2 regions of the Cutibacterium acnes genome follow, and region 1 is predicted to be linked to the other one. Evidence: riboswitches for the same ligand, from Rfam matches in the RefSeq annotation. Region 1 holds a riboswitch; the other holds the start of a gene.
What was found. Region 1 has a riboswitch for cobalamin ahead of mutA (methylmalonyl-CoA mutase small subunit). Riboswitches for the same ligand answer to the same signal wherever they lie in the genome.
Positions count from the first base shown of each region.

Region 2: linked by a shared signal. The riboswitch ahead of cobO (cob(I)yrinic acid a,c-diamide adenosyltransferase) and the one ahead of mutA (methylmalonyl-CoA mutase small subunit) in region 1 are both predicted to bind cobalamin.

Region 1 covers NZ_CP023676.1:645,557-650,959, forward strand. Annotated here, with positions in the region: gene CPA42_RS03255 (alpha-amylase family protein) at 1-206, shown strand, start outside; gene CPA42_RS03260 (nucleotide sugar dehydrogenase) at 231-1,397, opposite strand; gene CPA42_RS13065 (serine aminopeptidase domain-containing protein) at 1,541-2,155, opposite strand; gene CPA42_RS13365 (alpha/beta hydrolase) at 2,125-2,466, opposite strand; cobalamin riboswitch at 2,680-2,931, shown strand; gene mutA (methylmalonyl-CoA mutase small subunit) at 3,012-4,922, shown strand; gene scpA (methylmalonyl-CoA mutase) at 4,919-5,403, shown strand, end outside.
Region 2 covers NZ_CP023676.1:468,888-474,290, forward strand. Annotated here, with positions in the region: gene cbiQ (cobalt ECF transporter T component CbiQ) at 1-773, shown strand, start outside; gene CPA42_RS02330 (energy-coupling factor ABC transporter ATP-binding protein) at 770-1,606, shown strand; gene CPA42_RS02335 (DUF4118 domain-containing protein) at 1,659-2,348, shown strand; gene cbiT (precorrin-6Y C5,15-methyltransferase (decarboxylating) subunit CbiT) at 2,375-2,971, opposite strand; adenosylcobalamin (AdoCbl) riboswitch at 3,062-3,147, shown strand; gene cobO (cob(I)yrinic acid a,c-diamide adenosyltransferase) at 3,200-3,814, shown strand; gene CPA42_RS02350 (cobyrinate a,c-diamide synthase) at 3,814-5,403, shown strand, end outside.

The DNA of each region.
Region 1 (5,403 bases):
CTCATCAAAGCCTGCTTGGCTTGCGGCGCCGACATCCGTGGTTGGTGGACGCTCGCACCGAGTCCCTGGATCTCACGAACGAACGCTATGTCTATCGCACCGGCGTGCCGGGGGTCGAACCTCTTATCGTCGAACTTGATGTGCGCGATGGCTGCTCGGTTCTCATCCGGGAAGCCGGTCAGGTCGTTTGGTCTAGCGGAGCCTGATCCTTGTGACCGGCATCGCCCGGGTCAGTCCCCACCGAAGAGATCCCGGGTGTAGACCTTGTCAGCGACATCGGATAAATCCGGTGACATCCGGTTGGCAATGATGACGTCGCAGTTAGCTTTGAAGAAGGCAAGGTTCTTGGTGACCTCCGAGTGGAAAAACTCGTCGCCGTCAAAGGTCGGCTCGTAGACGACCACCTCGATGCCCTTCGCCATGATGCGCTTCATGACGCCTTGGATCGAGGAGGAACGGAAGTTGTCCGAACCTGCCTTCATGACCAGACGGAAGATCCCCACCCGTTTCGGGTCCCTGGCAATGATGTCAGAGGCGATAAAGTCTTTGCGCACGGTGTTGGAGTCGACGATGGCCTGGATGAGGGTCTGTGGCACGTCCTGGTAATTGGCTAATAGTTGACGGGTGTCTTTAGGCAGGCAGTAACCGCCGTACCCGAAGGACGGGTTGTTGTAGTGGTTGCCAATGCGAGGATCGAGGCAGACCCCGTCAATGACTTGACGGGTAGACAGCCCGCGCTGGGAGGCATAGGTGTCGAGCTCGTTGAAGAAGGACACCCGCATCGCCAGGTAGGTGTTGGCGAAGAGCTTGATGGCCTCGGCCTCGGTGGCACCGACGAAGAGCACCGGGACATTGGTGTCAACGGCCCCGGCAGCCATGAGGTCGGCGAAGAGGTGGGCTTTGGGGGAGTCCGCCCCGACGACGATCCGCGAGGGGTGAAGGTTATCGAACAGAGCCTTACCTTCTCGCAGGAACTCGGGGGAGAAGATGACGTCAAGCCCGGAGCGCTCCTTGCGAACGCCCTCGACGAAGCCCACCGGGATTGTTGATTTAATGACGGTCGTCGTGTGAGGGGCGAGTTCCTGGACCAGATCAAGGACCTCGTCGACGCTTGAGGTGTCGAAGTAGTTTTGGCCAGGGTCATAGTTGGTCGGGGTGGCGATGACGACGAAGTCTGCTCCCCGGTACGCTTCCTGCGGGTCGGTGGTGGCGCGCAGGTCCAGGTTGTGATGGGCCAAGTACTCCGCTATGAGGGGATCAACGATGGTGGTATGCCGGTTGTTGACCATATCGACCCGCTCAGCGTCGATATCGATAGCGACGACGCTGTTATGCTGGGCCAGCAACACGGCATTGGCCATTCCGACGTAGCCCAATCCTGCAACGGCAATCTTCACGGGAGGTCCTTTCGGGGGTCCCCATGAGTTTAAGGCAGCGATGTGGCGTACGACACCAGTCACCTTTTTCCGGCCTCCGGCAACACCTCGTTGCAGGGCTCGCCGTCCAGGGTGAGCCCTGCAACGATCACTATCGCGACCGCCTAATTCCTCTTGGCCACTCGATCTACGAAGGTGACGAGGCTCGATTCCACGTCGGCACGCGACTCGGGCTCGTTGTGCACCTCGTGGCGCAGGCCGTCGTATAGGTGTAGCTCGACGTCGTGCCCGTCCCTTCGCAGGCGTTGCGCGACAGCCTGCACGCCGGTGCCGAAGTTGCCCGCAGGATCCTCGCTGCCCGCAAACAAGGCGATGGGGATCTTCGGCATCGCCGCATAGAAGCCCTCCCCGTTAGCCATGTCGTAGATGTCGGCGAAACCCTGCAGGAAGCGCGTGCTCATTTGGGCACCGAAATTATTGAACTTATCTTTGCCGTAGTCGGCAACCACGTCCCTGTTACGAGCCACCCAGCCGGTGGGGCCGTCGCCTTCGCTCAAGCGGTCAGTACATCCGTCAAACATTTGGGCGACGAGGGACTCGGGGGCGGGACCGGCCGGGTTGGTCGCCATGGCCTTCGCGAGCGCCTCGTGGTCAAGGGTGGTCTCGAGGCCGCGTAGCTGCGCCACGACGCCGCCTAGTGCTAAGCCGTCGAGGCGGGCGTTGGGGCGGGTAGCCATCGCACGGGCAATCAGGGAACCCCAACTGTGACCGAAGACCACCCAGGGTGGCCTGTCAACTGCTGCTGCAGTGTGAGCTCGTCGGAAATGACAACCTCGGCGGAGTTGTCGCCCGCGTCAGCCCACTGGCCCGACTGCATGGCGGTGCGACCGTGGCCGGCATGGTCGTCAGCGACGACGATAAAGCTCGCATCTAGCAGAGCTGAAATCATGTGCAGGTAGCGGCGTGAGTGCTCACCCAGACCGTGGATGATCTGGACGACGGCCGCCGGCGTTCCCACTGGTTCGTAAGCCCATGCCTGGATGGCGTCGCGTCTGTTGCGTGAAGTGAATTCGATTTCCTGCAATGCCATGATTGACCTCCTTGTCAGCGGCTCAGCTGTCAATAGCGGCGAGGCTAACACCTCGTGGGCCGCTGGTGAATGGCTGGTGAGTACGGGTGTCATGTCCAAAGCGGCTAACTGAGCCCAGTACCGCAGGCTCTAGCAGTTACTGCGCGGCCGTTCATCCTGCATGTGCACAATCGTGCACTTGTGACCCCGCTGCACGGAGGTGGTTGTGCGCGGCCTAGTATCGTACCTGCTGGTGCCAAGGAATCCTTCGTGGGATTTTGAGGCGGTAAGAGGGAATCCGGTGAGACTCCGGAACTGCCCCGCAGCGGTGAGTGGGAACGACATCACCATCGTCGCTTATCCGGTTCTCGAATCGGTTTGGCAGCGATCAAGCACTGGGCTTCGGTCTGGGAAGCGGTGACGTAGGACTCGTCGGCAGACGAGGTGCCCACGAGTCCGAATACCTGCCAGAGCGTGTGGTGCACTACGCGTGTACCACAGCGTCCGAGGTCTCGAGGGCCGACCGAGGTCGTCCAACCATCCACAGCGGAGCAGGAGTCTAACGAATGACTGATCCTGACAACCTCGCATCCAAGTCCGTCGAGGACAGGATGCCTGAGGAGTTGAGCCTGGCCGGGGACTTCCCGAAGGTCACCCACGAGCAGTGGGAGGAGGCGGTCCTTAAGGTTCTGAACCGGGGTCGTCCCGAGGGCAAGGAACTCAACATCGAGCAGGGAATGAAGCGCCTCGAGCCGACTACGGTCGACGGCATCCAGATCGAGCCGATGTACCGGCGTCAGGATGCCCCCGAGAAGCTCGGTGTTCCGGGCGTGCCGCCGTTCACTCGTGGTACCACGATCCGTGAAGGCGGCATGGATGCATGGGATGTCCGGGCCCTTCATGAGGATCCCGATGTCGCGTTCACTAAAAAGGCCGTTATCGCCGACCTTGAGCGTGGCGTGACGTCCCTGTGGCTGCGGGTCGGGGCTGACGCCATTAAGCCCGAGGACATTGCGGGTGACCTCAAGGATGTGTTGCTCGACCTGGCCAAGGTTGAGGTCTCTAGCCGTGATGACCAGGAGGCCGCTGCTCAGGCTCTCCTTGATGTTTACATTGAGTCCAAGATCGATGCTGACAAGCTGTCGTTTAACCTCGGTCTGGACCCCATCGGTTTTGCGGCCCTTAATGGCGGTAACCCAGACTTGTCCGGGATGGCCGAGTGGGTCAAGAAGACCGAGAATTACAAGAACTCCCGCCCCTTCGTCGTTGACGCCACGATCTACCACAACGCCGGTGCTGGCGACGTGCACGAACTCGCGTGGGCTGTCGCGACCGGCGTTGAGTACGTCCGAGCTTTCATTGAGCAGGGGCTGACAGCTGAGCAGGCCTTCGATTCCATCAACTTCCGCGTCACGGCCACCCACGACGAGTTCCTCACTATTTCCCGTCTGCGTGCCCTACGTACCTTGTGGAACCGTGTTGGCGAGGTCTTCGAGGTACCGGCTGCTAAGCGTGGTGCCCGTCAAGAAGCGGTCACCAGCTGGCGCGAGCTCACTCGCGACGATCCTTACGTCAATATCCTTCGTGGCACGATCGCAACCTTCGGTGCTGCTGTCGGTGGCGCTGAGGCGGTCACGACCTTGCCTTTCGACGCCGCTATTGGTTTACCGAAGAGTGACTTCTCTCGTCGTATCGCTCGCAACACCGGCATCATTCTCGCTGAAGAGTCGAATATTGGTCGCGCTAATGATCCAGCTGGTGGCTCCTTCTATGTCGAGGCACTCACCAAGAAGTTGGAGGATGCCGGTTGGGCCGAGTTCCAGGCCGTCGAGGCTGCTGGTGGCATGGCTGCCGCCCTCACCGGCGACCATGTCCGCACCGAGCTCGACAAGCTCAACACCGAGCGTGCCAAGCGTCTTGCCACTCGCAAGCAGCCGATTACGGCCGTCAGTGAGTTCCCGCTGCTCGATGCCAAGTCCGTCGAGACCAAACCGTATCCAGCAGCCCCGGCCCGTGAGGGTCTGGAATGGCACCGTGACGCCGAGGTCTTCGAGGCCCTCGTTGATCGCTCTGCCACTTGCCCTGAGCGTCCAAAAGTGTTCCTGGCCTGCCTGGGAACCCGCCGTGACTTTGGCCCGCGCGAGGGATTCTCCGCCCCGGTATGGCACATCGCCGGCATGGAAACCCCCGAGTGTGAGGGGGGCACCACCGAGGAGGTCGTGAAGGCCTTTAAGGAGTCTGGTGCTGATATCGCCGACCTGTGCTCGAACGCCAAGACCTACGCGGCTCAAGGTCTCGAGGTCGCCAAGGCCCTCAAGGAGGCTGGCGCCAAGCTGGTTTACCTGTCAGGTGCCTTCAAGGAATTCGGTGATGATGCCGCCGAGGCCGAGAAGGTCATCGACGGGCGCATCTACCTCGGGATGGACGTCGTGGACGTCCTGACCGCCACTCTGGACACGTTGGGAGTTGCCAAGTGACCACCCTGCCTCGTTTCGATTCCATTAACCTCGGGGATTCTTCGGTTCCCGCAGATGCGCAGGAGCAGTTCGCCAGATTGGCTGCGGCCGCCGGTGAGCAGGAGCCCTGGACCACTCCGGAGCAAATTCCGGTTGGTCACCTCTACTCCGAGGACGTCTACGGTGACATGGACTGGCTAGACACCTACGCCGGTCTGCCACCATTCACACATGGCCCGTACGCCACCATGTATGCCTTCCGGCCGTGGACGATTCGCCAGTACGCCGGATTCTCCACCGCTAAAGAGTCCAACGCGTTCTACCGTCGTAACCTGGCCGCCGGTCAGAAGGGCCTGTCGGTCGCCTTCGACCTGCCGACCCATCGCGGCTACGACTCTGACAACCCGCGTGTTCCCGGCGATGTCGGTATGGCAGGCGTGGCCGTGGACTCCATCCTGGACATGCGTGAGCTCTTTGCGGGCATCCCGCTGGACCGCATGTC
Region 2 (5,403 bases), 180 kb from region 1:
CCCTATCGACGGCCCTGCTCCTGACTGCCCTGTGCACTCCGTCAATGGAGGCCTCGCGGTGGGTGAGGTCGGTGGTAGGTTCTGGTATTTGGCCCGGGGCGCTGTTGGCTGGGATCGTCAGTGTGATCGTCGTCCTGGGGCCAGCCCGCATTGCTGGACGGGTACTGTGGCAGGCAGTTGTCGCCCCGCTCGTCTTTCTCGTCATCGGCGGCATCTCCGTTCTCGTCAGCCTTGGATCCACCCCGGTTGGAACGGTTTGGTGGCATGCCGGGGCGTTTAGCATCGGACCTGTTTCCAGCGCCCAGGCGATGTCCCTGATCGAACACGGCGTATGCGGCACCCTCGCCCTCATGGTGCTGGCGGTCACCACGCCGATGGTTGATCTCCTAACCTGGCTTCGGAAATTCCACATCCCTGATCCGTTGTTGGAAATCGCCTCTTTGACCTACCGACTCATCTTCGTGCTACTCGATACCGTTGTCACAGCCAGCGAGGCCCAGCACGCCCGCCTTGGCGATACCCCGGCCGGACGATTCGGCGGGTTCAATAGGCGCATGAACAACACGGCCGCTCTGCTGGGATCAGTCGGAATCCGGGCATGGGCGAGGGCTAACCGTCTCAACGATGGACTCGTTAATCGCGGCTTCGAGGCCGCGCTGGCCACCTTGCCCATCAAACGCACCGGTTCGGTGCGATACAAGATCATCGTCGTCATCGTCATCGCTGTCCTGTGGGTGATCAGTTGGACGACGACCGGAAGGATTTTCAGATGAGTGCCAAGGTCCTGCTGTCGACCGAGCACCTGTACGCCACCCACCCGGGCCGTCCTATGGTACTGACCGACGTTAATGTCTCCTTTCGCGCCGGGGTTCGCGTAGCGATCCTGGGAGCTAATGGATCCGGTAAGACGACCCTCATGCGCTGCCTGTCCGGTTCCCTCAAACCCGCCAAGGGTCACGTCAAGAGGGGCGACATCGTTGTCAGCTACGGGCGCGCTCAACTTCGTGAGCACCGTCGAGCCGTCCAGCTTGTGCTGCAAGACCCTGACGACCAGCTCTTTAGCGCCGATGTCAGCCAGGATGTCTCCTTCGGCCCCATGAATATGGGCCTCAAAGTTGACGAGGTGCGTGACCGGGTCTCCGAGTCCCTAGAACTGCTCGGGGCCAGTCATCTGGCTGAGCGTGCCACGTATCAACTGTCCTATGGTGAGCGCAAGAGGGTCGCGGTTGCCGGTGCCGTGGCCATGCGCCCGGATCTGCTGCTCCTTGATGAGCCCACCGCCGGACTTGACCCGGTTGGAGTCACCCAGATGTTGGAGGCCCTGGATCGGCTGCGCGATCATGGAACAACGGTGGCGATGGCTACCCACGACGTCGACCTGGCTCTGGCGTGGGCGCAGGAGGCCCTTGTCGTTGTCGACGGTCAGGTGCACCAAGGACCGATCGGCGAGTTACTTGCCGATGCCGACACCGTGGGACGGGCACACCTGCACCTTCCGTGGCCCCTCGAGCTCGCCCGGCGCCTCGGTGTTCGGGACCTTCCCAGGACGATGGACGACGTCGTGGCGATGCTGTCCGACAATCCCTCGCCAGCTCCCTCGAATTGATGGTTAAAGTGCTGCGCAGCGATCTTGGCAGTCCGGGCGCAGCGGTGGTTCGATGGACCCCATGAACAGGTCATCGTCGAGTGCTGCGCTGCTTGTCGGCGCCGTCGCCGTGCCGATCGCCGTGTGTGCGGTGTTGAGCGCCCTCATTGACGTCTTCGTCGCTCCGGCAGCGGCCCTCGTGCTCGTCCTCGTCATTGTCATCGTTTGTCTGAGAGGGTCGTGGTTGGTCGACGCCCTCGTTATCGTCGTTAGTGCCATCGGCTTCGATTTCTTCCTCACCTACCCCTACCGGAGCATGAAGATCGCCTCGCGTCCCGACATCGAGGTGACGATTGTGCTCTTCGTCGTTGGTGCCGCGATCGCAGGCATTTCGCGGTGGGCACTGACGGCCTCAGATTTGGCTGAGCGACGACAGGGATATGTCACCTACGCTCTGGACGCGAGGTCGGGAGACATGAGTCGTGACGAGGTTGCTCAGCGTCTGGCCGGTCTGGTCGGGGCTGAGGCCGGAGCTTGGGTGGACGGAGCTCCACCTTCCGGGGAAGCTGTCATTCAGGACGCCACCGCCATGCGCACCGACGTCGGTCTGGAGGATCCCTCTCGGGTGGGATTCCCAACCGATCGCTTCATCTGTTTCCCCGCGGCCGGTGGTTACATCCGTATCTCGGCGGCATCGCGCCACGTGCGTCCCACCGCCGAGCAGATGCGGGCTGCCTGCTTACTCGCTTCCCAGATCAGCTGAGTCCGCAGTGGGGGTAGCCGGGCATGTCACTCAGTGCGTTGCCAGGTCCACGCCACGACGGTGCGGGCTGGCTTCCAGCCGTGTAACCGACCGATGACATCGGCGGTTTCGACTCCGAACCTGATGAGATCACCGCCTAGGTCACAGTGCAGGGTCTCCACTAGCATTTCGGCCTCCATAGTGACACCGTGAACGACGAGCCGACCGCCGATGGGAAGTCGTGGCCGGCACTGATTCACCAGGGCCTTGGTGGCTCCACCGCCGATGAACACTGCGTCGGGGTCAGGAAGCCCCTCGGGCAGTCCCTTTGCCAGATCGGCGTCGATCACGTCGAACTGGCCCGGAAGGGTGAGTTCGGACGCGTTAGTACGTGCGTTGGCGGCCCGCTCAGCCTTGCGTTCCAGCCCGATCGCCCGACAGGTTGGGTCAGTGCGGCACCATTCCACCGCGATTGACCCGGCTCCGGTACCGAGGTCCCATAACAGTTGACCAGGCATGGGCCGCAGGGCTGCCAGCGCAACGGCTCGTACCGCGTGCTTGGTGATGAGCCCGTCGTGGGCGAAGTGCTCCTCGGCCAGGCCGGGGGTACGTCCGAGGAGAGAGGTATCAGGATCGTGGGTCATGGGTGAAGCCTAGGCCAGTGCGCAAGCTGGCCCCCGGATCCGGGCCAACGCGGGGTGGGGGAGCCGAAGCCCGTGTGACACAATCAAGGGGACTCGCGGGGAGGAATTCGGTGCGAATCCGGAGCGGTCCCGCCACTGTGAGCGTCCCAGCGCAAGCCAGGTCTATCCCGTAAGTCAAGTCGCGGAAACGCCGCGGTACCAAGGGCGCGGACCCGAAGGAGGTCATCCATGCCGCACGCGCGCACTAGTGCCGAACCCGACGACGGACTGTCCACGAGGCAGCGGCGATTACGCCCGGTGCTGGTGGTTAACACCGGTGAGGGTAAGGGGAAAACGACGGCGGCTATGGGAACCGCCCTGCGTGCCTGGCATCAGGGATGGCGAGTTGGGGTCTTTCAGTTCGTGAAATCCGGGCGCTGGCACGTCGGTGAGGAAGATGCTCTTCGGGCGCTCGGACAGCTGCATGAGGAGATCGGCGTCGGAGGGCCGGTCACCTGGGAGGTGATGGGTACCGGGTGGTCTTGGACACGATCCTTTGATGCTGCGGAGAACCCTGAGGCGGCCGCCCGGGAAGGATGGCGCCACGTGTCTGATCTGTTGGCGCACGAGGCCCTCGACTTCTACCTCCTTGACGAATTCACCTACCCAATGGACTGGGGATGGCTCGACGTCGATGAGGTCGTCGAGACTTTGGTCAATCGCCCGGGAACTCAGCACGTCGTCATTACCGGACGTCGAGCACCGGATGCGCTTGTCGAGGTGGCCGATATCGTCACCGAGATGACGAAGATCAAACACCCGTTTGACGTTGGCCAGCGCGGCCAGGCGGGAATCGAGTGGTGATGCGCCTTCCACGAATTCTTATTGCCGCCCCGGCATCGGGTGGTGGCAAAACAACTGTTGCTACCGGTCTCATGGCAGCTCTTCGCGCCAGTGGCCGGACGGTGGCGCCTTTCAAGGTCGGACCGGACTACATCGACCCCGGATACCACTCGATGGCGAGTGGACGTCCCGGTCGCAACCTCGACTCCGTGATGTGCGGTGACGAGCTCATGGCCCCTCTGCTAGCCCACGGTTTCGTCACCCCTGATCCGGCCGATATTGCGGTTATTGAGGGGGTTATGGGGCTGTTCGACGGCCAGCTTGGGACTGGCCGTGGCTCCAGCGCCGAGATCGCCACGACGACCCGAACTCCGGTTGTCGTGGTCGTTGACACCGCGCATGCTTCGCTCACCCATGCCGCCGTCGTGGCTGGTTTGGCGACGTTCGATCCTGACGTCACCGTTGCGGGGGCGATTCTTAACCGGGTGGCCTCACCCCGTCACGGTGCCGAAGTCGCTCGGGGCTTGGCCCAACTGGGTATCCCGGTGCTCGGTCAGATCCCGCGTACCGAGTCGATCTTTGTGCCGTCGCGCCACCTCGGTCTGGTGCCAGCGGGGGAATGGGAAGACTCCGCGACCAAGGTTGCCGGGCTGGGGGGCCTCATTGCCGAATACGTCGATCTTGACGCCGTTATGGATATGGCTGCTACTGCCCCCGACCTCGACGTCGAGCCGTGGGACCCCGCCGCTGCCCTGGAATCCGCCGGCTGGCAAGGCCATCCATTCGGTGAGTCGCCGCTTGTGGGTATGTTCGCCGGACGGGCCTTCACCTTCCGGTACCCCGAGACCACCGAGATGCTGATAGCGGCAGGGTTCCGGGTCGTCGACGTTGATCCCCTTACGGATCGGCGCCTTCCTGACGGCATCCAAGGACTGTATTTGGGAGGCGGCTTTCCTCAGATGCATGCCACCGATTTGGAAACCAACTCGGAGCTGGGGGACGACGTACGGTCCCACGCTGAGGCCGGGATGCCGATTGTCGCCGAGTGCGCCGGGTTGTTGTATCTGTGCCGTCACCTTGACGGGCACGAGATGGCTGGCGTGCTACCGATGGATGCGGCCATGGCAAAGCGGCTCACGATGGGGTACCGCGTCGCTACACGTGACTCCATCAGTGTCGTTGGTCACGAATTTCACCGCACCACGACGACTCCGCTGGCCGACCTCGACCCGGCGTGGCACATCACGATGCCCGACGGCACCGACCGCGCCGAGGGGGCTTTGGGAGATCCGGCGGGGCTGGGCCGGCCCACGATTCAGGCGTCCTACCTGCACCTGCACTGGGCCGGTCAGCCCACCCAAGCAGCGTGGTTTGCCAGCGAGGTGACGAAGTTCCACGAGGGCCGAGGTGATCAAGTCGTTGAGCCCGATCTCAACCATCACGGGGATCGTGACATCGCCGACGGTTTGGTCGACCTGGCCGTCAACGTGCGCGTGAGTGAGCCGCCGCAGTGGCTTCGCGACGCCATCATCTCCACCGAGCATGACTGGGCCCGTTACCCCGATGCCACGCCGGGTCGCGAGGCCCTGGCGGCCATGCACGGGGTTCCT